2 regions of the Psychrobacillus sp. FSL K6-1267 genome follow, and region 2 is predicted to be linked to the other one. Evidence: predicted binding sites of a transcription regulator. Region 2 holds the regulator's gene; the other holds the start of a gene.

Region 1 (12,078 bases), 2.9 Mb from region 2:
TCTAGTTCCTTTTTCTAAAAATACTCGGAACTGATTTTCGTATGTCTCCATTCCACCGATACCTGAACCAATCCATACTCCTGTTCGTAGACCGAGCTCCTCGGTAATAGTCAAATTCGCATCCTCCACTGCCATAATCGAAGCAGCTAAAGCGTAATGAGTAAAGCGATCCATTTTACGTGCATCTTTCTTTTCAATGTACTTTTCTATATCAAAGTCTTTTACTTCTGCAGCAACCTTTGCTGGAAACAATGATGCGTCAAGTCTTGTCAGCATTCCAACCCCTGATTTACCTGCTTTAATGCCAGCCCAAGTAGTTTCCACATCATTACCTAGCGGTGTAACAGCTCCAAGTCCTGTTACTACAACCCTGCGTTTTTTCATATATTTTCGTCCCCTCGAATTTTAGTTTATTTTCCCCATTTTAGAGCTATTGCTCCCCAAGTTAAACCGCCACCAAAACCTACCATCACGATAACATCATCATCTTTTACTTTTCCACTTTTTACTTCTTCTTTTAAAGCCAATGGTATAGAGGACGATGAAGTATTACCATATTTATGAATAGTTTTAGCCATTTTCTCTTTTGGTAATTCTAGTCTTTCTCTCGATGCTTCCATAATACGAATATTCGCTTGATGTGGGATTAACAAATCTATGTCTCCCTTTTGAAGGCCAGCCTTCTCTATAACATTAAGTGCAGACTCACCCATTTGTCGTACTGCGAATTTAAATACCTCTCTACCATTCATTGTAATGTAAGGTCCATCCTGCAATAAATATTTACCTCCACTACCATTCGCTCCAAGCTCAAATGATAAAATACCTCTGCCTTCAGATACTTCTCCAATTACTACAGCACCAGCTCCGTCTCCAAAAAGTACTGCAGTGTTGCGGTCTTCCCAGTTTGTAATTTTAGAAAGTTTCTCTACTCCCACTACTAAAATATGAGAATAAGTTTTGGACTCTATAAATTGCTTGGCTGTAACTATCCCATACATAAATCCTGCACATGCTGCAGATATATCCATTGCAGCAGCATTCGTTGCTCCTAATTGCTCCTGAATCATTGTAGCTACACTAGGAAAAGGACGATCTGGAGTAACTGTCGCTACCAAAATAAGCCCTATTTGTTCTGGAGAAATCCCTGCATCCTCTATTGCTTCTTGAGCAGCCTTTACAGCCATATGTGAACTTTCTTCTTCTGGAGCAGCTATTCTTCGCTCCTCTATACCAGTCATTGTTTTGATCCATTCATCTGAAGTATCCATTCTTTTTTCAAGATCTTGATTCGTTAAGACTTTCTCAGGTGCATAAGTTCCTAACCCTATAATTCCTGCATTCATGGAATTCCTCTTTTCTTATAATCTATTATTAGTACCTGGTATTAATAATAACGAATATATGAACATTTTTCAACATAGTTGTTCGATTGTAAGAATAATTCTTTTGTATAGAACCGCCATGTGTTATGATACTTATAGATAAATTCATTTTTGAGGTGAAAATTTTATGCATTATATTATGACAGTTATCTGGTCATTTATCTTGGTTACCATGTTAAATTATGTAGTAAGCTCTGTTAATGGCGTTGATTTTAACTTTTATCATGGTTTATATATGACTATTCCAGCAGCCATCATAATTATCCTAATTACTAAAGTTATTCCGGACGAGCCTGTAGCTGCTGAACACCATTAAAAAAAACTCCCTTTTGATAGGGAGTTTTTTTATTGGATATAGTATAGTGACTGTTTATTTAACTACTAGCTGACCATCTTCCACTACTGCCACAATGTTACTACCAGGAACCACATTTCCTCCAATTAGCATTTTCGCTACAGCAGTTTCAAGATGTCGTTGTATAAATCTTCTTAATGGTCTTGCACCATAAGCTGCATCCGTTCCTTCCTCAACTATCCATGCATAGACATTTTCCTCGACTTTCAAAGTAACTTCCTGTTCTAATAAACGATCCTGCAATTGTTTTACATACTTTTTTGCAATCATTTCAAAATGATGAGTCGTTAATGAATGGAACATAATAATATCGTCCATCCGATTTAACAGTTCGGGCTTGAAGTGTGCACGAAGTGCTGACATGACAAGTTCCTCGTCTGTTTCAGACACTTCTCCAGTTGTGTTAGATAAGTATTGCGAGCCTATATTAGATGTCAGAATCACTACAGTGTTTGTAAAGTTGACAATGCGACCTTGGCTATCCGTAATTCGACCGTCATCCATTAACTGCAATAAAATATTCGCTACGTCCGGATGAGCCTTCTCGATTTCGTCCAATAATACTACAGAGTATGGGTTTCTTCGAACAGCCTCTGTTAGCTGACCGCCCTCCTCATATCCGATATATCCTGGAGGTGCCCCAACCAATCGGGAAACGCTATGCTTTTCCATGTATTCAGACATGTCTATTCGGATGAAATGCTCTTCAGAGTCAAACAGGTTAGCTGCCAAAGATTTAGCTAGCTCTGTTTTACCTACTCCTGTCGGTCCTAAAAATAGAAATGAGCCTATAGGTTTGTTAGGATCTTTTATGCCTGCTCGTGCTCGCCAAACAGCCTCTGTCACTAATTGAACTGCTTGCTCCTGGCCAACTACACGTTCTCCTAAAGTCTCTTTTAATCGAAGTAGTTTTTCTCTTTCTCCTTCTACAAGCTTAGTAACAGGTATCCCGGTCCACCTAGAAATAATATGTGCTATTTCATCGGCGGTCACCTCTTCACGTAGTAAGCGTGAATCATAATCGCTATTTATTTCATCCTCATAAACTTGCAACTCTTTTTCTAAAGGTGGTATTTTTCCATGACGTAGCTCCGCAGCTTTATTTAAGTCGTAATTATTTTCAGCTTCCTCAAGTTCTCGGCGATAACGGTCTAGCTTTTCTCTTTTTTGTTGGACTACTTGAATTGATTCCTTTTCTGTTTCCCATTTTTGACGCATATCAGCTGAAGATTTCTCTAACTCTTCTAATTCATTACGGAGTTGTTCTAATCTTTTTTTGCTTGCTGCATCCTTTTCCTTCATCAAAGCTTGTTCTTCAATTTGGAGTTGCATCATTCTTCTCGTTACTTCGTCCAGCTCCTGAGGCATAGAATCTATTTCTGTTCGAATCATTGCACAAGCTTCATCTATTAAGTCAATCGCTTTGTCTGGTAGAAAGCGTTCTGTAATATAGCGGTTTGAAAGCTGTGAAGCCGCCACGATTGCCCGGTCATGAATGCGAACACCATGATGCAATTCAAATCTTTCCTTTAATCCACGCAGAATGGAAACAGTATCCTCCACAGAAGGTTCTCTCACCAATACTTGCTGAAAACGACGCTCTAATGCTGGATCTTTTTCAATATACATACGATATTCATCTAAAGTAGTAGCTCCAATACAATGAAGCTCCCCTCGAGCAAGCATTGGCTTCAGCATATTCCCGGCGTCCATTGCTCCATCCGTTTTGCCCGCTCCAACAATAGTGTGAATTTCATCAATAAATAAAATAATTTTACCTTCACTTTCTTTAATCTGTTTTAAAACCGCTTGAAGGCGTTCCTCAAATTCACCACGATATTTTGCACCTGCAATTAATGAGCTCATATCCAATTCAAAAATCTCTTTATCCTTTAATCCTTCAGGAACGTCTTTTTTTACAATACGTTGGGCAAGTCCTTCGACTATAGCTGTTTTCCCCACTCCTGGCTCGCCGATGAGAACAGGATTATTTTTTGTTTTTCTTGATAAAATTCGTATTACATTTCTTATTTCCTGATCTCTACCGATCACTGGATCCATCTTTCCGTCCTTTACAGCGTTTACTAAATTACGACCGTACGTTTCTAAAGGACTTTTTTGATCTTGTTGGTTCATTTGCATATTAACAGCTCCGTTTCACAAAAGTTTGACCTTTATTGACTAATATAACTATATAGCTTATTAGCATATTTTGTAAAGAAATTAGCTTAATTTTTATGAAATTATGCTATTATTTAAAGGTATTAGTAAAGGCGGTGATGGGGTGGATAATAGTTTAGTATCCCCGAATATAGGCTTATTATTTAAACAATATGGCTCTATTATAAAATTGGAAAAAGATCGCTCCGTTTATGTTGAAGGTGAGCTAGCAGAAGAGATTTATCTTGTGATTAGCGGATCTATTGCTATAAATAAAGATACAGAAGGCGGCAAACTACTGACTCTGAGAATTGTAGGTCCAGACAACTGTATAGGAGAATCTGGTGTTTTTGCAGATAATGCGCATCATAGTTTTTCTGCCCATACATTAGAGACCACTCAGCTATTGATGCTTCCTAAGAATAAATTTGAAAGTTTTCTCGTGAGTTCTACAGAGCTAATGGTAGAATGGACAAAATATATACAACTCGTATACTTAAAAAATCAGACAAGATTTCGAGATTTAATGCTTCATGGAAAAAAAGGAGCACTATTTTCAACTTTAATACGTCTGGCTAATACTTATGGGGAAAAACTCCCTGATGATAGTATTAAAATAAATTTTCAGCTAACTAATCAGGAAATAGCTAATCTATGTGCTATGAGTAGAGAAGTAGTCAATCGTATGCTAAATGATTTGAAGAATGAAGGTATTGTTTCTTTTCAAAAAGGAGTTATTACCATTCACGATATAGAATTATTAAAAAGAGAAAACCAATGCGAGAGCTGTCCTCTATGTGTTTGTAGAATAGATTAGTTTTATTTTTTGATTTGACTCTAGGTGGATGATTTTCGCGGAGGAAGCGATACTATGCTCCGTTTGTGATGTTTTATGTGTCTCCCTCTCCCGCTAATTCGCCACCTAATGCTTCAATAACAGTTTGTGTATTAATCCCGCAACTAAAATTTAATATCCAAGCAAATAAAAAACATTCCGCCCACATATGGACGGAATGTTTTTTATCTAATACCTAATGCAATTTTAGCGTAACGAGACATATTGTCTTTTGACCATGGCGGATTCCAAACAATGTTAACCTCGGTTTCTTTTACTTCTGGTAATTCTCCAAGCGCAGTTTTTACTTGATCGACAATCATCGGTCCCATTGGGCAACCAATAGAAGTTAGCGTCATCGTAACTGTAGCCTGTCCTTCATCTGTTAAATCTACATCATATACTAAGCCTAAATTGACAATATCAACGCCCAGCTCTGGGTCAATAACATTCTCAAGTGCAGACATCATACTATCTTTCATATCTTGATCCATACTGATAACCTCCTTACTTCTTTCATTCATCATAACAAAGAAGTAGCTTTTATGCCAAACAGTTTGCTAGCCATTCTGTAGCTCGTAGCATACCTTTTCTGGAAACAGCATGGCCAGAATTTTTTTCCTTCATAAATTCAATCTGAGACTCACCGTATTTTACAATCAAATCATCAACAAATTTCGAGGTTGGTGCAAAAGGTACTACTTCGTCCTTCGAACCGTGCCAGAAAAATAGCGGCTTGTTTGCTAACTTTTCTATTTGGTTAGATGCATCAAATACAGACAGCGTTTCAAACATTTTTCTTTTTTCTTCTTCATTCAATGGAACTTTAAAGCCTCTTTTTTCTATTAATTCAATTTGAGCTTTTGCTAACTCTACATATCCTGGAGTACCCATCATAATTGCTGCTGTATCTATCCAAGGATACGCAGTTAAACACCCAAGAGTAGTTATGCCCCCCATAGAGGTTCCAGCAACCCCAATTTTTTGTCCATTATCATAACCACGAGTACTTAGTTCCTGCTTTAGTTTACCAAGCTCTTCTATGGAAGTTAAAACTATTTCCCAAAATCTAAGGCTTATTTCTACTTGGTCTAACTTCATATCGCGATCTCCATGTAAATGAGCGTCGGGCATAATCACTCTACAGCCTTTACTAACTAACTGGTACGCATAATGAAGATTATGTTCTTTTCCACTTTCAAATCCATGTAGGAAAAAAACTACTGGTGCATTTTTATCAAAGTTATCATTAAATATATGTAAGACAGGAATTTCTCCCCAATTTTCTAAATTAGTAATCATTTAAGTCACCCCTCATTTGTATTATTACTATTTTAACAAAGCAAATCTTTTTTTACAAAATCGCAACATTCTACATTTTGACGTTGTCTTTGGAACAAGATAAACTTTATATAGAATAGAGGGGGAATTTTCTCATGGAACGTCACTTAATTGTATTAGATTTAGATGGTACTTTGTTAACAGACGAAAAAGTAATATCGGAAAACACTAAAACTACATTATTAAAAGCTAAGAGTGAAGGTCATGAAGTTATGATTGCAACAGGCAGACCTTTTCGATCTAGTGAAATGTACTATAGAGAGCTTGGCTTGACTACACCAATAGTTAATTTTAACGGTGCCTTTGTTCATCACCCAAATAATCGTTCATGGGATATGATACACAAACCGATAAGCCTAAACGTAGTAAAAGAAGTTGTAGAAGCTGTTCAGAGCTATTCTATAAAAAATATGCTCGCTGAAGTTCTAGATGACGTATACTTACATTATCATGATGAACAAATGTTATCTGCCTTTGCACTGGGAAATCCACAAATAACAACTGGAGATTTACGTACCTTTCTTAAAGCTGATCCTACTAGTCTTCTCATACATGCTGACGAAAATTCTGTAGACCTGGTAAGGAAGCATTTACGGGATGTACATGCAGAGGTTATTGACCATCGAAGATGGGGTGCGCCATGGGATGTTATTGAAATTGTTAGGCATGGCTTAAATAAAGCTGTAGGCTTAGACCATGTTTCTAAATATTTGAATATCCCTAAGGATAGAATTATTGCATTCGGAGATGAAGACAACGATCTTGAAATGATTGAATATGCTGGAGTTGGAGTAGCTATGGGAAATGCGATTTCACCGCTTCAAAACATAGCCAATGAAATTACTTCCACAAATAATGAAGATGGTATTGCAGAGTTCTTAAAAGAAAGATTAAAATTGAATTAACAAATTCACAATTTTTAGGAGGGTTAAAATGAAATTATTTGCTGACAGTGCTTGTGATTTGCCTAAGTCATTTTTTGAGTTAAGCCAAGTTGAACTAGCACCTCTTCGTGTTCATGTTGGTAATAAAGAATATGAAGATATTAATGATATAGAATCTACAGAGGTGTATGCGGCTATTCGTAGAGGTGAACAGCCTAAAACCTCTCAGGCTTCTCCAGAGCACTTCCTTCGAATTTTTGAGGAGTTAGCTAAATCAGGCGATGAGGGACTATACATAGCTTTCTCTTCTGAACTATCTGGCACATACTCTACGGCTGTCATGATGAAGGAACAACTATTAGAAACCTATCCCGATTTAAAACTAACGATAATCGACTCCAAATGTGCTTCACTTGGATATGGTCTTCTTGTGAAGGAAGCAGTTAAATTAAAAGAAGAAGGTCTTGATTTAGCATCTATAGAAGATAAAATTAGAAGAAATGCTAAGAATATGGAGCATTTGTTTACGGTAGATGACTTAGATTATTTGGCACGTGGTGGTCGAGTATCGAAAGCAAGTGCTTTTATTGGTGGACTTTTAAATATTAAACCAATTCTTCATGTAGAAGATGGCAAACTTGTACCAATCGAGAAAATACGCGGTACAAAAAAAGTGATGAAACGTATTATTGAATTAATCGAGGAACGTGGCGGAAATCTTGCAGGTCAAGTAGTTGCCATTAGCCATGCCGAAGTAGAAGAAAGAGCTAATGAGCTCAAACAAATGATACAAGAACGCTTTCAACCAGAAGATGTAGAGATTCATCTGATAGGGTCAACTATCGGAGCACATACTGGACCTGGAGCAATCTCTGTGTTCTTTTTAAATAAAGAAGCTTAAAAGTTTAAAAGACATTTCTATTAATAGATTTGTCTTTTTTATTTGTAAGGATATTTTACACCTCTTAGCACATAATAAGTTGGACTTATGTCGACATTTGCTGAAATGGAGTGAAATAATGGGTATTTTATCTGGAAATCAAAAAGAACAGCCTTTACATTGTGGTGAAGTGTTTGCTATTTGGACCAATCTAACAACAAACCAAGGTTTAATCGCAGCTCACCAAACTTTTTATAACCACACTGGAGATACCGAATTAAAGAAAATCATTGAAGACTCTGTTGAAGACATGAAAGAAGAAAATAAACAATTAGAAAAGATTTTGAAAGAAAATGGGATTGGACTACCTCCTGCTCCACCTGAACGACCAGTAGCAAATTTAGAGGACATCCCTACAGGTGCTAGATTCAATGATCCTGAAATTGCTGCCGCTTTAGCTATTGATGGCGCTGCTGGTTTGGTAGCATGCAGTAAAGCAATGGGTATTTCCACAAGAGAAGACATCGGCATGATGTATGGTCAATTTCATATGAAAAAGGCGCAATTAGGTGCTAAATTATTGAGATTGAGCAAGGAAAAGGGCTGGTTAATCCTCCCTCCTCTTCATCCAGAGCCTAAATGATTTTAAAGGGACGTGACTATCACGTCCCTTTAATCTTTTCATCAGAATATCAAATGTTGAGTTGTAGGAATAAGTTCTATAGATGATGACAAATTCTCTTATTCGAATTCTCAGCTCATACTTGAAACAAAAAATTCGAAGTCCTTCAAATTAATTAAATCCTTAATAAAAAAACTATCTCTTAGCTATAAGCCAAGAGATAGTCATTATTTTCATTTCGCTTTTTTACGATCGTCATCTCTTCTTCTTTGTTTTCCTTTTTTCCAAACTACTACTAGGAAAACAATGAATAATAGGTATGAGATTCCCATAGCAACAATATAGGCTGTGTTTAGACCTTTTCGTTCTGTTACTTGGAAGACTTCTACTATTTCACGGTCAATAACTAAACGGTAAGATCCATTATCTGAAGGCCTAACGATATCTGATTCAAAAAGCCCCTTAAGCTCTTTATCTTCTCCAACAATATCGCTAGAAAGATCAATTCGCTGTGTGGCGCTTGTATTATTGATTACAATAATAAAGGTTTCATCATTTGAAGAACGTTTATAAACAACATAACCGTTTTCATTTTTTAATAGTTCTGTATCTCCTGAGCGTATGGTATCTGATTTTGCTCGAATAGAGTTAATATCTTTAATATATTCAATGAGTTCCTCATCTACTCGAAAGTTCATGATTTGATGACTTTCTTCTGGAATTTGTCCATTCATCGCAATCTCTGTACCATACGTCATATAAGGCACTCCCGGTAAAGTCAGCATTGTCCCAATTGCTGTACGAATACGAGTTGGTGGAAACATGTTTTCCAATGCACTATGATAAGTAAATCTTTCAGACGTTAAACTATCAATCATCAATAAATCATTGAAATCTGTAGCGCCAATTACCTCAGAAGGATAATCTGTATTTTTAAAAGCATCCCTAAAATCAATCATTCGCTGTTCTGAATAATTGACATCAAAGTCTGCCTCACTCTCTTCTAATGCAATAATGTACATTGGGTCACGCACTTCTTTTAATGCTTCTATTAATTCATTTAAAAAATCAGTAGGAGCCCCTTCAAGTTCTGATAGCTTAACACCATCAAATTTATATTTTGTAGCAAACTCAACAATACTTTCCTTTAAGGCTGCTTGTACTTCTTCATTTTTCAAGTCTAAAGTCAGTTTTCCATTGTCAGTCGAAGTTATCCAGTCTTGTTTATCTGCTTCTGAAGCCCAAGCATGGTTAGCACTGTAATTATTCAATGGGAATTCAATCATTAATTTCATTTCTTTATCGTGCGTAGTCTTAATAAGCTTTTCAAACTCTTCAGAAGTCCCAAATTGCTTTTCTACTTCATTAAAATTTAAAACTGCCTTTCCATCATAGGATTCAGTGGAAAAAACCGGACCAATCGAGATAATAGTAAATCCCATGTCTCTTATATGATCCATCTTATCTATTATTCCTATAAAATCTCCCCCCGCAAAAGCAAGGTGGTCTTTAATATCTACATTGTAGTCGTTAGCTACGGTACTGTTAAAGTATCGGTCAACATATAAGTCATAAATACTTTCATTATGTATAGATGAACCTGTTTCCGCTTGAGCGCTATATGCTGTCGTTATCCATAGACTACTAATAAGTAATATAGAAACAAGCCATTTTTTAAGTTTCAAGGTAATCCTCCTCTACATCGGGTTAACATATAAAATCATCTTGTCTATTTATACCCAAAAAAACAAGACTTATCACCGTTAATTTTAACAAAGCTACGTTTTAATCGCTATGTTTTATACTGAAATAGCTAAAAAAATATAAAAGTATTCGTCCAAACTGTGTCTTAAAAAGAACTCCCATTTAGTGATTGTAAATTTAACACTAAGCACAATGTATTAACTCTGAAGGTTCATTATAAAATATTTGGTGGGTTGAGTGAGCAAGATAAGACATTACACTCGACCGGCTTATCGTTCTCCCCCGCAGAAAGCGTCCTTCTAAAGCAGAAATCAACTATACTATATTCTGTAGAACAAGATACTTTTTTAAAAACAACCTATATTATTAATTTTCAAGCTCAATTTTTACAAATAAAAAAGGCTCTCAAGATGAGAGCCTTTTGTTTGTTACGCTAAGAAATTGATACCCATTGGTAGCTTAAATCCTAGGAATAACGTGATAAGGAAAAATACAAACACTAGCACAAGGAAGGTTGTATAAGGTTTTCCTTTTGTCTTTTTAACTAATGTCATTTCCATCATTCCGATTACTAGAAGGCCTGCTATAAACTTCAAGCCATAAAGCATACCTTCACCAAAGTCCATTCCTTTCATGAATAGAGCAACTCCGGTAATGATGATTAGTAAATAGTCTAAACGCAAAATCATGTGAACTACTTTCGGGTTAGCCATTGCTAAAGCAACCAAAAATAGGATTAGGGCTACTACCCAAGTTGTTATGTGTAAGTGCGTGCTTGCTAAGAAATCCATTGTTTCACCTCAACGTTAATTTTAATATATCTCTAATATACCACTTCTAAACTACCATTACTCAAATTTGTTTACAAGCGTTCCGATTCCTTCAATGGAAACTTTCACAATATCGCCAGATTTCAAAAATTTTGGAGGGTTAAATCCTTTTCCAACCCCTGCAGGCGTTCCTGTTAGAATGACATCCCCTGGCTCAAGTGTCACTACTTTAGAAATTTCACAGATAATATTCTCTACAGAATATATCATGTCTGATGTTACGCCGTTTTGACGGATTTCATCATTCACTTTAGTCACAATTGTTAAGTCCTGTGGATTTGGAATTTCATCCTTTGTAACCACGTAAGGACCCATTGGACATGAACAATCTAAGCTTTTTCCAAGGAAAAATTGCTGATGTTTCTTTTGTAGGTCACGAGCTGTAATATCATTTGCAATAGTATATCCAAATACATAATCGTAAGCTAATTTAGTAGGAATGTTCTTCCCTTCCTTACCAATAATGATTGCTAGCTCTCCTTCATAATCTAATGAGGAAGTTAGCTCCGCATGAACTGGTAATGTTTGTTCGTCAGCAGCAATGGAAGTTGGAGCCTTAGTGAATACTACGAAATCCTCTGCTACTCCACCCATTTCCTTTGCATGGTCGGCATAGTTTTTACCAATAGCCATCACATTTTTAGGAGTACGAGGAATAGGTGATAACCATTCAATTTCCGTAAATGAGCGTTTAAAACGATTAGGATCCTCTTCTTTTAAAGCTGTCTCGACTAAAACTCGAATCTGTTCAATAAAATCCATCCCGAAACTGACACCTTGGACAATAGTAGCTGGAAAGTTCGGTAACACTTGTAGTTCTTCTTGAATAGAAAGAACATCCCATACTGCCTCTTCCTTTTTCACTTTTGGTCCAAAATAAATTTTATCGTTTACTCGGTATGACAATAGCTTCATCCATAAACACTCCTCTAAAGAAATTTGAATCTATTAGTATAGTCTATTACAAATAACCTTTATTTTCATCTTTTTCGAATTAAATTTTTGAATAAGTCAGTTTTCTCCACAATGCTTCCACAGGCCCTTGTTTAAATTTAAGGAACCAAATTTCTGCAAATATAACT
Region 2 (12,078 bases):
GGCAGTACATTAAGAGCAGTTGACGGTATTAGCTTTGAAATTTTCAAGGGAGAAACATTTGGCCTAGTTGGGGAATCAGGCTGTGGAAAATCTACTGCTGGTCGCACTATTTTAGGTTTGTATAACCGAACAGAGGGAGATGTGCTGTTCGAAGAGAAAAATGTACATGAAATGAACGATAAAGAACGCAAAAATTATTTAAAGAAAATGCAAATGATATTCCAAGATCCCTATGCATCCTTAAATCCAAGGTCTACTGTTTTAGAAATTATCGCTGAGCCTATGGAAATTCATAAACTATATAACTCTAAAAAAGAGGTAAAAGAAAGGGTTTATGAATTGTTAGAGGATGTTGGTCTTAATCGTGATCATGCCAATCGATATCCCCATGAATTCTCTGGAGGGCAGAGACAACGTATTGGAATTGCTCGAGCCCTTGCTTTAGATCCGGAATTTATCATAGCAGATGAACCAATATCAGCATTGGATGTTTCGGTACAAGCCCAGGTAGTAAAATTATTACAGCGCCTTCAAAAAGAAAAAGGCTTGACCTACTTATTTATAGCGCATGACTTGTCTATGGTTAAATATATTTCTGATCGTATCGGTGTAATGTATTTAGGGCATATGGTTGAGCTGACAACAAGTAGCCAATTATACGATAGCCCATTACATCCTTACACTCAGGCATTGTTGTCCGCTATCCCAATTCCAGATCCGGATATCGAAGAATCTCGTCAACGAATTATCCTTCAAGGTGAGTTGCCAAGTCCGATCAATCCACCGTCAGGCTGTGTATTCCGCACTCGCTGCCCGCACGCTATGGCAATATGTTCAGAGAAAAAGCCGATTTGGCAAGAGCAAGAGCCGGGTCACTTTGTAGCATGTCATCTTTATAATTGATATTTTAAAAACCACCAGTCTAATTAACATTGGATTGGTGTTTTTTATTTACTGAGAACTATATAAATTATTACCCACAAGCTATAGACCTTTAAGTTTAGCGAAGTTGAGCAGATCAAAAAGATCTTTTAAAGAAAAATTTAATTTTATATATAGGAGTTTGTTCTTCATCCAACATTTATAATGTTGTGGATTGAAGCGACAGGGGACGACTCCAGTGGGGTGATGACTTATCGCTTCCTACGCGGAAAGCGTCCGTATAAAGCGGAAAACCACCATACTTGTTCCAAGTTTTACTTTTTTAGAAATATAAAAAGGTGCTGGAGCTTTTCTATTTTTTTCAAAGTGGTGATCTAGCTTTACAAACATTATCCCTTGATATCAAATAGAAAGGGCTATGGTTGACGGAATCTGCCTTTCATTCTTTCAACCTTTCATACGCTATTCCCATGAAAGGAATTAAATTGAAAATTTGTTTGACTCTATGTTAAATCCTAGTGTATTATGTAACTAATACACTAGGATGGTGAGGATGAAATATGAGTCAATGGAAAGGCTTGATTTGGAAAGAATGGATGGCGTATAAATCCTTGCTTTTAATTGGATTACTTATTAACGTACTGGTAGTACTAATGGGCCCATATTTGTTAAAGGTAATCTTCGGAATAGATTTTAGTTTAGGGAATGTACTGCTTGTTTTATCATCGATTTGGGTTTTGGGGCACATTATAGGAATGCCTATTTTATTCTTTGCAAGCTTAGAAAAGGATATGAAACGTTCGGACATGTGGTTTCATTCAAATGCATCTATGTATAAGCTGCTTGGGGCAAAGCTATTTGCATTTTTTGTATTCACCTTTATATCACTTTTAGTTGTCATAATAACTGCAATGATTGGTTATTGGCTTTTCCAACCCTTAGAGAATATTAGTATGGTATGGATTATGAAATTAGAGGTATATTTTTTATTTACTTCAGCTTTTGCAGCACTTACTTTTACAATCGGAATCTTGTTTACTTGGGTGATTGGCCGACTTTTAAGACCAATCAATAAAGCATTATCTAATATAGTATCTATCGTCTTCTTTTTCTTTGCATTCCATAACTACGCAAAATTTACAGAAAGTAAGCTATATGAAACACTAACTAGCTATTGGAAAGTAAACCTACCTGAGATGAATGTAGGAGAAATTAGCTCCAAAGATTTTTATATGTTTTTAGAGGTTACGGATCACTTTTACGTAGGACAAATTATATTGGAATTTGTTGTTTTTACATGCTTATTTATAATCTCAACATTTGTTTTACAAAGGAAAGTGAGAGGATACACCTATGATTGATTTTCTTCCGGATAAGCCCATCTATCAACAAATCATGGAGAAAATTTTTGGGGATTTATTAAAGGGAAACGTGAAGCCTGGAGATCGTTTACCTTCGGTAAGAGAATATGCACTAGAATTCGGTGTTAATGCCAATACAATGCAACGTGTCTATAAGGAGTTGGAGTTGTTGCACCTAACAGAGACCAAACGAGGGCAGGGGACGTTCGTGACTGAGGATATGCAAAGATTAGAAGAGCTAAGAGAAGAAATGAAGCAGACGCTAGTAACTACATTTCTTCATCAAATGGAGTCATTTGGATTTACAGAAGAGGAGATTATTGTCCAATTATCCTCCCGTAAAAGAGGTGAGTTGAATTGATTGATATAAATGGGTTAACTAAGAGGTATGGAGGCAAAATAGCGGTAAATGATGTAACAATTTCTTTTGCTAAAGGTAAAATAATTGGTTTAGTCGGTGAAAATGGAAGTGGGAAATCTACACTTTTAAAGCTGATGGCAGGGGTATTGCTTACTAAAAGTGGGTCCATTCAAATTGATGGAGAGCCTGTGTCATATCTCGTAGCTAAAAAAATAGCATATTTACCAGACGCGGATGACGTTTTTCCATATTTCACAGTGAAACAGCTATTTCGATTCTATGATTCTCAGTTCGATGATTTTAGTTATGATAAGGCTTGTATCGTAGCTGATTTTTTACAGCTAGATATACATGCCCCTTTAAAAAAATTATCAAAGGGAAATCGAGGGCGAGCAAAAATTGCCGCTACACTAGGGAGAGAGGTAGATTATTATCTGCTAGATGAGCCTCTTTCTGGCTTAGACCCAATGGTAAGACAGTCTATAATAAGAGGGTTTATACAGTTTATAGATATAGAGACACAGTCTATAATTTTATCTACTCACGAGCTGAAGGATATGGAACCAATTTTAGATGAAATTGTCGTGATGCGTGAGGGCTCGGTTATTGCTCATGAGTTGGTCGAAGATATAAGAGAATCACAAAGAAAAGATATTACGTCTTGGATGACCAACTTATTCCAAGAACAAAGAGAGAACGAGTTAGAAGCAGCAAAGTCGTATTAAATTTCCAAGAAAAATATAAATGGAATTTTATAGAACTTATTTAGTTTATAGACGTATACCTTAATAAGAACAAAATTATTGATAAGGAAGGTGAATTAAATGGAGAGAAAACCAATAGTAAGACTACAAAATCTTACTAAAGTAATCGGGAAAAAGAAAATTATTGATGATCTTACATTAGATTTATATCCTGGACAAATAACAGGATTTTTAGGGCCGAATGGAGCTGGGAAAACAACCACTATTCGAATGATGACAGGTCTTATGGAGCCGACATCAGGAGAGGTATTTATAGAGGGGAAGCCTATTTCAGAGAATTTTGAGGAGTCCATGAGCAAGGTCGGGGTGATTGTAGAAAACCCTGAAATGTATAAATATATGAGTGGGTATAAGAATTTAGTTCATTTTGCACGAATGAATAAGAATATAACCAAGGAACGCATTGACGAAGTGATTGCTCAGGTAGGACTTCAAAAGCGTATTAACGAAAAGGTATCTACTTATTCTCTAGGAATGAGACAGCGTCTAGGTTTAGCGCAGGCTATCTTACATAAGCCTAAATTTCTCATTTTAGATGAGCCTACCAATGGACTAGATCCTGCAGGTATTCGTGAATTTCGTATGTATTTAAGAAAAATAGCAGTAGAGCAAGGTGTGTCTATCTTTGTTTCAAGTCATCTGCTCGCTGAGATAGAGTTAATGTGCGATAGAATTGCAGTGATTCAAAATGGGAAGCTCTTATCTATTAAAGAGGTAAATGAACAGCAAAAATCTCATTATTACATTGAAGCATCAAATCAAGAAAAGGTAGTAGATTTCTTTAATTATAAGGAAATCACCTTTGAGTCTTTAGGAACTGGCTATGTAATCCCTCTAAACAAAGAAGAAGTTCCTGCTTTTGTTGCAGAAATGATTACAAATGATTTACAAATCTATTCCGTAACACCACATAGAAAAACATTAGAAGATCAATTCTTAGAAATTACAGGAGGTGGGCAAATTGCTGAATCTCGTACGAAATGAGTGGTTAAAGCTTTGGACTAAAAAATCAACATGGGTAATGACTATATTGCTCGTGTTGTTAATGCTTGCTTCGGCTGGTCTTGTAAAATGGGTCTATTCAATAGATATTTCACAGAGTAGTGAAGGAGAAACTATTACTGTAGAAGAGATGACTGCCATTTCTGAGGGTCCTGAACTAACTAAATATAGAACTGATAATAATTTGTCTCCTATCGTTGATGATAGTGCACAAGGGTTTATCAGCGGTCTTCCAAATATGATGTCCGTTGTCACATTATTTACGGTAGTAGTGGCTGGTGGAATAGTAGCTTCTGAATTTTCCCAAGGAACAATTAAAATGTTACTAACGAGACCAATGAAGCGATGGAAAATTCTAACGTCTAAACTAATCACAGTTGGTCTATTTGCAATTATGATGTCGATAGTTCTTCTTGTTTCGGGAATAATCTTTGGATACATTTTCTTTGATAATATTCCAGGTACGCAGTTAGAGCTAGTCGATGGCAAGGTAGTGGAGGTTTCGTACTGGGGCAGATTATTGCTTTTAACTGCTCTGTCTTTAGTAAATGTATTTGTAATTGGATCCTTAGCTTTTATGATTGGCTCAGTGTTCCGCTCTAGCTCATTAGCAATTGGAATATCTATTTTCCTAATGTTTGCAGGAGTACAAGTAACTCAAATTCTTGCAATGCTGGACTTTGAATTTCCGAAATACATTATATTTGCCAATACAAATTTAAGTCAATTTATCGGAACAAATACACCGCTAATAGAAAGCATGACCTTAAGTTTTTCTATTATAATAATTGTCGTGTATCTGTTAATATTCCTAGTAACAAGCTACTGGTCATTTACAAAACGTGATGTAACGGCGTAATTGCCTATTGCATATTTCAAAAACTTGTAGTATTCTGAATTTAACTTAAGGAAAGGAGTGAGGCATTATGGCTATTGTATATAACACAAAACGAATCAGTAAGTTCATGATGTCCCACTCTGTAATTTTCTAAATGTAGGCTGAATAGGTATTGGTTTGATTGTAAACAGACAATCGAGCTTATTTCTCCATACTTTTTGAAATTTCTTTACTAATGATCGGGAAACCATGATTGCTGATTCGTGCAATCATGGTTTTTTTGTTGCCCAGTATTTCGCCGAATAAAAAATGGCGATTAAAATATTTTTAGGGAAAATTAGGAGGAAATTTAAATTGAATTTAATCGAAAAGTATGGATGGAATAGTAAATGGGAAGAAAAGATGACGAGCAAAGGATTAGTAGGCCGAGTTTTACTCGAGCATAAACATTTATATCGAGTAGTCACAAATGATGGAGAGTGGCTATGCTCCCTTTCAGGTAAGTTTAAATTTGACAACAATCGAGAAGCTTTTCCGGCAGTAGGAGATTGGGTTGTTTTAGAGCAAATGCCAGGAGAAGAGAAAGGGATTATTCAACAGGTTTTACCGAGACAATCGCAATTCTCAAGAAAAGTGGCTGGTACAACTATGGAAATTCAATTGGTTGCAGTGAATGTAGATTATGTGTTTTTAGTGATGTCACTCAACCAAGACTTCAATGTTAGAAGGTTAGAGCGTTACTTACTCTCAGCTTGGGATTCGGGGGCGACACCAGTAGTTGTTCTAACGAAAAAAGATGCTTGTGAGCAATTGGATTATTATATCAATGAAGTCGAATCTATTGCATTTGGCGTCGAAATCTTTGCTGTTTCTAGTGTTACAGGAGAAGGAATAGAAGACTTGGCCGCTCTTCTTGGCGAAGGGAAGACAGGTGCATTACTTGGCTCTTCAGGTGTAGGTAAATCCTCCTTGATAAATGCTCTATCAGGAGAAGAAGTGATGGCGGTTAGTGACATTCGAGAGGATGATAGTAAGGGGCGTCACACAACAACTCATAGAGAGCTTTCTTTGTTACCTGGAGGAGGGCTATTGATAGATACACCAGGGATGAGAGAATTTCAGCTATGGGATTCAAGCGAGGGGATTAGCAACAGCTTCCAAGATATAGAAGAGCTTGCAATGCAGTGTCGATTTAGAGACTGTCAGCATAAACAAGAGCCTGGCTGTACGATTCAGGAGGCTATTCGTTCTGGTGTGCTAAAAGAGGATCGTTATAGGAGCTATGTAAAATTATTACGTGAACTAGCCCATATGGAACGTAAAAACGACTTGGCTGCACAAAAAACAGAGCGAGATAAATGGAAGCAATTATCTAAAGCCCAAAAAAACAATAAAAAAAGAAAAGTTTAACGAGGTACTCAATGATTTTATTACTTGATCATCACAATCAATCTGTAGCAGAAGAAATGCTTGAAGTACAGCTTCCGGCTTATCGAAAGGAAGCGGAGATTATCGGTTTTGATGGCATTCCGCAGCTTAAGGAAACTACAGAGGATATTAAAGCTTCTAAAGAAATTTATATAGGAAAGTATGAAAAGGAACAACTGCTTGGTTTTATTTCATATGAAATTAATGGAGATGAAATGGATATCTGTAGGCTAATTGTCCACCCTAATCATTTCAGGAAGGGAATAGCTACTGAGCTGTTAAAATACGTATTGGACCTCGCTCCTAATAGTGTAAGTGTTATAGTAACTACTGGTGCAAAAAATAAACCGGCGCTTACTTTGTACGAAAGACACAACTTTTCCAAAATAAAGGACATTGAAGTAGAGCCTAATTTTTTTATTACACAACTCAAATACAATTCACAAATATAAGAATATAAGTTTCCATTTTGATACAACCTAAAACTACTGACAATAAATGTTGGTAGTTTTTTTGTTGTTTTTATGTTAGGCATATCAATTGCACATACAAAAATTTCGCTATATAATATAGTCAAATATAGTCAAAGTCAGTTTTAATGAGAAGAGGTGAGAGAAGATGAGAAATATATCTGACATTATTGAAGGTTATTTGAAGTCAATTATCGAAGAAGAAAGTAGAGGGCAGATTGAAATAAAGAGAAGTGAAATCGCTGAAAAATTTCACTGTGTCCCCTCGCAAATAAATTATGTTATAAACACTCGATTTACACAGGACCGTGGTTATTTGGTGGAAAGTAAGCGAGGTGGTGGTGGGTATATTCGAATCCTCCGCGTTCGGGCCCATACAAAAGCTGAATTGATTGAGCATATAATACAAAGTCTGGAAGCCGGGGCGTCTGAGTCCGCGACAGAAGATATTGTATTTAGATTATTGGATGAAGAAGTGATAACTAAGCGAGAAGCAAAAATTATTTTAGCAGCCTTAGCCAGAACGACTTTAGCCATCCCACTGCCTGCAAGAGACGATCTAAGAGCACGAATACTTTGTGCGATGCTATTAACGTTAAAATATGAAAAAAGTGAAAAATGAACGGGGTGTTGAAAAGTGATTTGTGAAAATTGTAAGCAAAGACCGGCCAAAGTGACGGTTACACAGGTGCATAACGGAGAACACTTTGAACGACATTATTGTGAGGTTTGTGCAAATAGCCTACACCCGTTTTATGTTGAATATAAACAAGACCCATTATCTCTCCATCAGCTTCTATCTAATTGGTTTAACCACGCGGATCAGCAGATGGTTCAACAAAAACAACAGAAAACACTTGAATGTAATGAATGTGGCTGGTCTATTGAGAGGTTCTTAGAGGAAGGTAAGTTTGGATGCGCTTCTTGTTATGAAAGCTTTCGTCCTCATTTACCCCAAGTTTTAAAACGTCTGCATAATGGCAATACGACACATATTGGAAAAGCACCAGGGGTACTTGGTGAAAAAATAGCTTTAAAGAAAAGAATTGAAGCAATACGTACACAAATGAAGGATGCTGTCGAGCATGAACAATTTGAGGATGCCGCTAAGCTGAGAGATGAAGTAAAAGAACTAGAAAAACAGCTTGTCGAAGGAGGTGGCGACCACTATGTCGGTTGATAACTTTTTAGATAATTCCAGATCTAGTTGGATGGAAGGGGAAGGAGAGCATTCTGACATTGTGATGAGCACAAGGATCCGATTGGCTAGAAATCTGAATGGATTTCGCTTCCCTCTTGCATTTACAGAGGACGAAGCGCATAAAATTGACCAATCTGTTTCAGCCACTTTGTTGGATGCTGCTGATGAAGCATTGCAAATGAAATTTTCCTCCATTCAGATAAAAGATGTATCTGAGCTCGGACGCCAAGTGTTAGTAGAAAAGCATTTGATCAGTCCCAAATTGGCAAATTCTCCGGATACAGGCTCCGTCCTTTTATCGGAGGATGAATCTGTTAGTCTCATGGTAAATGAAGAGGACCATATTAGGATCCAGTGCCTTTTTCCAGGCCTCCAAATTGAAGAGGCTTATAAACGGGCAGATAATATAGATAGCTTATTGGAAAAAGAATTACCTTACGCATTCGATGAACAGTTTGGATATTTAACAAGTTGCCCTACTAATACGGGCACTGGACTTAGGGCATCAGTTATGATGCATTTACCTGCATTAACGAAAACAAAACAAATGAATCGAATAGTAACCATTATTTCTCGACTTGGAATGGTTGTAAGAGGGATATATGGAGAGGGTAGTGAAGCGCTCGGCAATGTTTATCAGGTATCAAATCAAACGACACTTGGTAAGACTGAGGAGGATATACTAGCTGATCTTCAAAGCATTACGGAACAAATTATTCAAAAAGAAAGAGAAGCACGAGATGCACTATTAAAGCATTCTCCCAATACACTAGAGGATCGTCTTTATCGTTCGTTAGGAACCTTATCCTATGCTCGTCTTATGACAACGGAGGAGGCAGCAAGATGCCTATCCGATGTACGCTTAGGGATAGATATTGGACTTATTCAAGATGTGGATATGTCTATCTTAAATGAATGTATGGTTTTTATGCAGCCAGGATTTTTACAAAAGTATGCTGGTACAACTTTAAATGCTTCGGAGCGTGATATGTTTCGAGCTAAGCTGTTAAGGGAACGTTTGCAAAAAGGAGAAAAAGAGAAAACAAAAGGAGAGGAACCTGCATGATGTTTAATCGATTTACGCAAAGATCGCAAAAAGTTTTACAATTAGCTCAAGAAGAGGCTATTCGCTTAAAGCATGAATCTATAGGAACAGAACATATATTACTTGGACTTATTCGTGAGGGAAGTGGTATTGCGGCAAAAGCTTTAGAAGCAATTGAAGTAGATCCAAAAGTAATAGAAGCAGGTATTGAGGAGCTAGTTGGAACTGGGGCAGAGGAAGTCGGCCCTATTGTTCACTATACGCCTCGCGCTAAGAAAGTGATTGAACTTTCAGTGGATGAGTCTAGAAAGCTTGGTCATTCTTATATTGGAACAGAGCATTTACTTCTCGCGTTAATCCGTGAAGGAGAAGGTGTAGCTGCAAGAGTGTTAAACAATGCAGGTGTAAGCTTAAACAAAGCGCGCCAGCAGGTGCTTCAATTATTGGGAAGCTCCGATCAATCCCATAGTAACAGCAATTCCAATGGGGTCGCTCCAGCTAGCACTCCAACGTTAGACGGATTAGCAAGGGATTTAACTCAAATTGCAAGAGAAGGTACGCTAGATCCAGTCATCGGCCGTAGCAAGGAAATTACACGCGTTATAGAAATTTTGGCTCGTCGTACGAAAAACAATCCAGTTCTTATAGGAGAACCAGGTGTTGGTAAAACTGCAATTGCAGAAGGTCTTGCTCAACAAATTGTTCAAAATGAGGTACCGGAAATATTAAGAGATAAACGTGTTATGACTTTAGACATGGGTACGGTTGTTGCTGGTACTAAATATCGTGGAGAATTCGAAGACCGCTTGAAAAAAGTAATGGATGAAATTCGCCAAGCGGGGAATGTCATTCTATTCATCGACGAACTTCATACATTAATCGGTGCTGGTGGAGCAGAAGGTGCAATCGATGCCTCTAATATTTTGAAGCCTGCTCTGGCTCGTGGAGAAATACAATGTATCGGTGCCACTACGTTAGATGAGTATCGCAAATATATTGAAAAAGATGCTGCACTGGAACGTCGCTTCCAGCCGATTCAAGTTGACGAGCCTTCTGCTGAAGAAGCGGTACAAATTATCTATGGATTACGTGACCGCTATGAAGCACATCACCGAGTGAAAATTACAGATGAGGCAGTAGAAGCAGCCGTTAAAATGTCAGACCGTTACATTTCAGACCGTTTCTTGCCTGATAAAGCGATAGACTTAATAGATGAGGCTGGTTCTAAGGTACGACTTCGTTCCTATACAACTCCTCCTAATTTAAAAGAATTAGAAGCTAAATTAGAAGCTGTTCGTTCTGAGAAAAATGCAGCTGTTCAAAGCCAGGAATTTGAAAAAGCAGCATCTTTCCGTGATAAAGAACAGAAGATAAAAGATAAATTAGAAACAATGAAAAACACTTGGAAAGAAAAACAAGGCAAAGAAGAATCAGAAGTTACTGTAGAGGATATTGCTGCTGTTGTCTCTATGTGGACGGGAATCCCTGTTTCCAAGCTTGCTCAAACAGAATCTGAGAAATTATTAAAACTAGAAGACAAATTACATGAACGAGTTATTGGTCAAAAAGAAGCTGTAGATGCTATTTCTCGTGCGATCCGTCGTGCTCGCGCAGGGCTAAAAGATCCTAAGCGTCCAATCGGTTCGTTTATCTTCTTAGGTCCTACTGGAGTAGGTAAAACAGAACTAGCTCGCGCATTGGCAGAGGTAATGTTCGGGGACGAGGATGCAATGATTCGAGTAGACATGTCTGAGTACATGGAAAAACACTCTACTTCTCGTTTAGTAGGTTCACCTCCTGGATATGTAGGTTTCGATGATGGTGGTCAATTAACTGAAAAAGTTCGTCGCAAGCCGTATTCGGTTATCCTTTTAGATGAAATCGAAAAAGCACATCCAGATGTCTTCAACATCCTTCTACAAGTATTAGAAGATGGTCGTTTAACAGATTCTAAAGGACGTACGGTAGACTTCCGTAATACAGTAGTAATTATGACGTCAAATGTTGGTGCGGACGCACTTAAATACAATAAGCATGTAGGATTTAATCTACAAGAGGCTGGGAAAACGGATTACAAAGATATGAAAGGTAAAATGCTTGAAGAATTGAAAAAAGCATTCCGCCCAGAATTCTTAAACCGTTTGGATGAAATGATTGTGTTCCACTCATTAGAAAAAGAACACTTAAAACAAATAGTGACGTTAATGACAGAACAGCTAGCGAAGCGTCTAAAAGAACAAGGAATAGAGCTAGTGCTTACGGAAGCTGCCCAAGACAAAATTACTACCGAAGGTTACGATCCAACATACGGAGCACGTCCGTTACGCCGTGCACTACAAAAACATGTGGAGGATCGCCTTTCAGAGGAATTGTTGAAAGGGGAAGTTTTAACTGGTCAGCGTGTAGTATTTGATGTAGAAAATGACGAATTTGTTGTTCGTACAACAGAACCTGTCACAGAAAGTTAATAATATAGGCATTCCGAGATTACCGGAATGCCTTTTTTACAGGTTAAGAAAGTTTATAGTTTTTTGTAAAGCGCTTATCTAGCTCCAGCGCCTAGCCCCTTGAGGTCAAATGGAAAAAAGCTGCTCCTAAGCTTTTCTCCATTTGCTTGTCGTGGCAGACATAGGCGCTTGTGCTTTTCTTAATAGGAGGTTCATATGGCTAAAAAGAAAACAAAATTTATGTGTAACTCTTGCGGTTACGAGGCTGCTAAATGGATG

Evidence for each region. The regulator CtsR, encoded in region 2, represses protease genes until heat stress. The targets are predictions, from matches to a motif close to ATGGTCAATAAAGGTCAAACA.
Region 1: a site for CtsR is predicted at 3,905-3,925, ahead of MHB55_RS05685 (ATP-dependent Clp protease ATP-binding subunit). Genes of this name have one in related genera too.

The regions. Positions count from the first base shown of each region.
Region 1 covers NZ_JBBOOR010000001.1:1,155,390-1,167,467, reverse strand. Annotated here, with positions in the region: gene fabF (beta-ketoacyl-ACP synthase II) at 1-384, opposite strand, end outside; gene MHB55_RS05695 (beta-ketoacyl-ACP synthase III) at 411-1,346, opposite strand; gene MHB55_RS05690 (DUF2929 family protein) at 1,513-1,701, shown strand; gene MHB55_RS05685 (ATP-dependent Clp protease ATP-binding subunit) at 1,756-3,882, opposite strand; gene MHB55_RS05680 (Crp/Fnr family transcriptional regulator) at 4,025-4,717, shown strand; gene MHB55_RS05675 (metal-sulfur cluster assembly factor) at 4,921-5,229, opposite strand; gene MHB55_RS05670 (prolyl oligopeptidase family serine peptidase) at 5,279-6,037, opposite strand; gene MHB55_RS05665 (Cof-type HAD-IIB family hydrolase) at 6,172-6,981, shown strand; gene MHB55_RS05660 (DegV family protein) at 7,010-7,861, shown strand; gene MHB55_RS05655 (DUF3231 family protein) at 7,980-8,483, shown strand; gene MHB55_RS05650 (alpha-amylase family glycosyl hydrolase) at 8,696-10,147, opposite strand; gene MHB55_RS05645 (DUF1516 family protein) at 10,595-10,957, opposite strand; gene MHB55_RS05640 (fumarylacetoacetate hydrolase family protein) at 11,015-11,911, opposite strand; gene MHB55_RS05635 (DUF418 domain-containing protein) at 11,991-12,078, opposite strand, start outside.
Region 2 covers NZ_JBBOOR010000001.1:4,028,047-4,040,124, reverse strand. Annotated here, with positions in the region: gene MHB55_RS20775 (ABC transporter ATP-binding protein) at 1-903, shown strand, start outside; gene MHB55_RS20770 (hypothetical protein) at 1,443-2,243, shown strand; gene MHB55_RS20765 (GntR family transcriptional regulator) at 2,236-2,604, shown strand; gene MHB55_RS20760 (ATP-binding cassette domain-containing protein) at 2,601-3,329, shown strand; gene MHB55_RS20755 (ABC transporter ATP-binding protein) at 3,429-4,352, shown strand; gene MHB55_RS20750 (ABC transporter permease) at 4,330-5,229, shown strand; gene rsgA (ribosome small subunit-dependent GTPase A) at 5,611-6,618, shown strand; gene MHB55_RS20740 (GNAT family N-acetyltransferase) at 6,630-7,088, shown strand; gene MHB55_RS20735 (CtsR family transcriptional regulator) at 7,255-7,728, shown strand; gene MHB55_RS20730 (UvrB/UvrC motif-containing protein) at 7,744-8,286, shown strand; gene MHB55_RS20725 (protein arginine kinase) at 8,276-9,373, shown strand; gene MHB55_RS20720 (AAA family ATPase) at 9,370-11,820, shown strand; gene radA (DNA repair protein RadA) at 12,016-12,078, shown strand, end outside.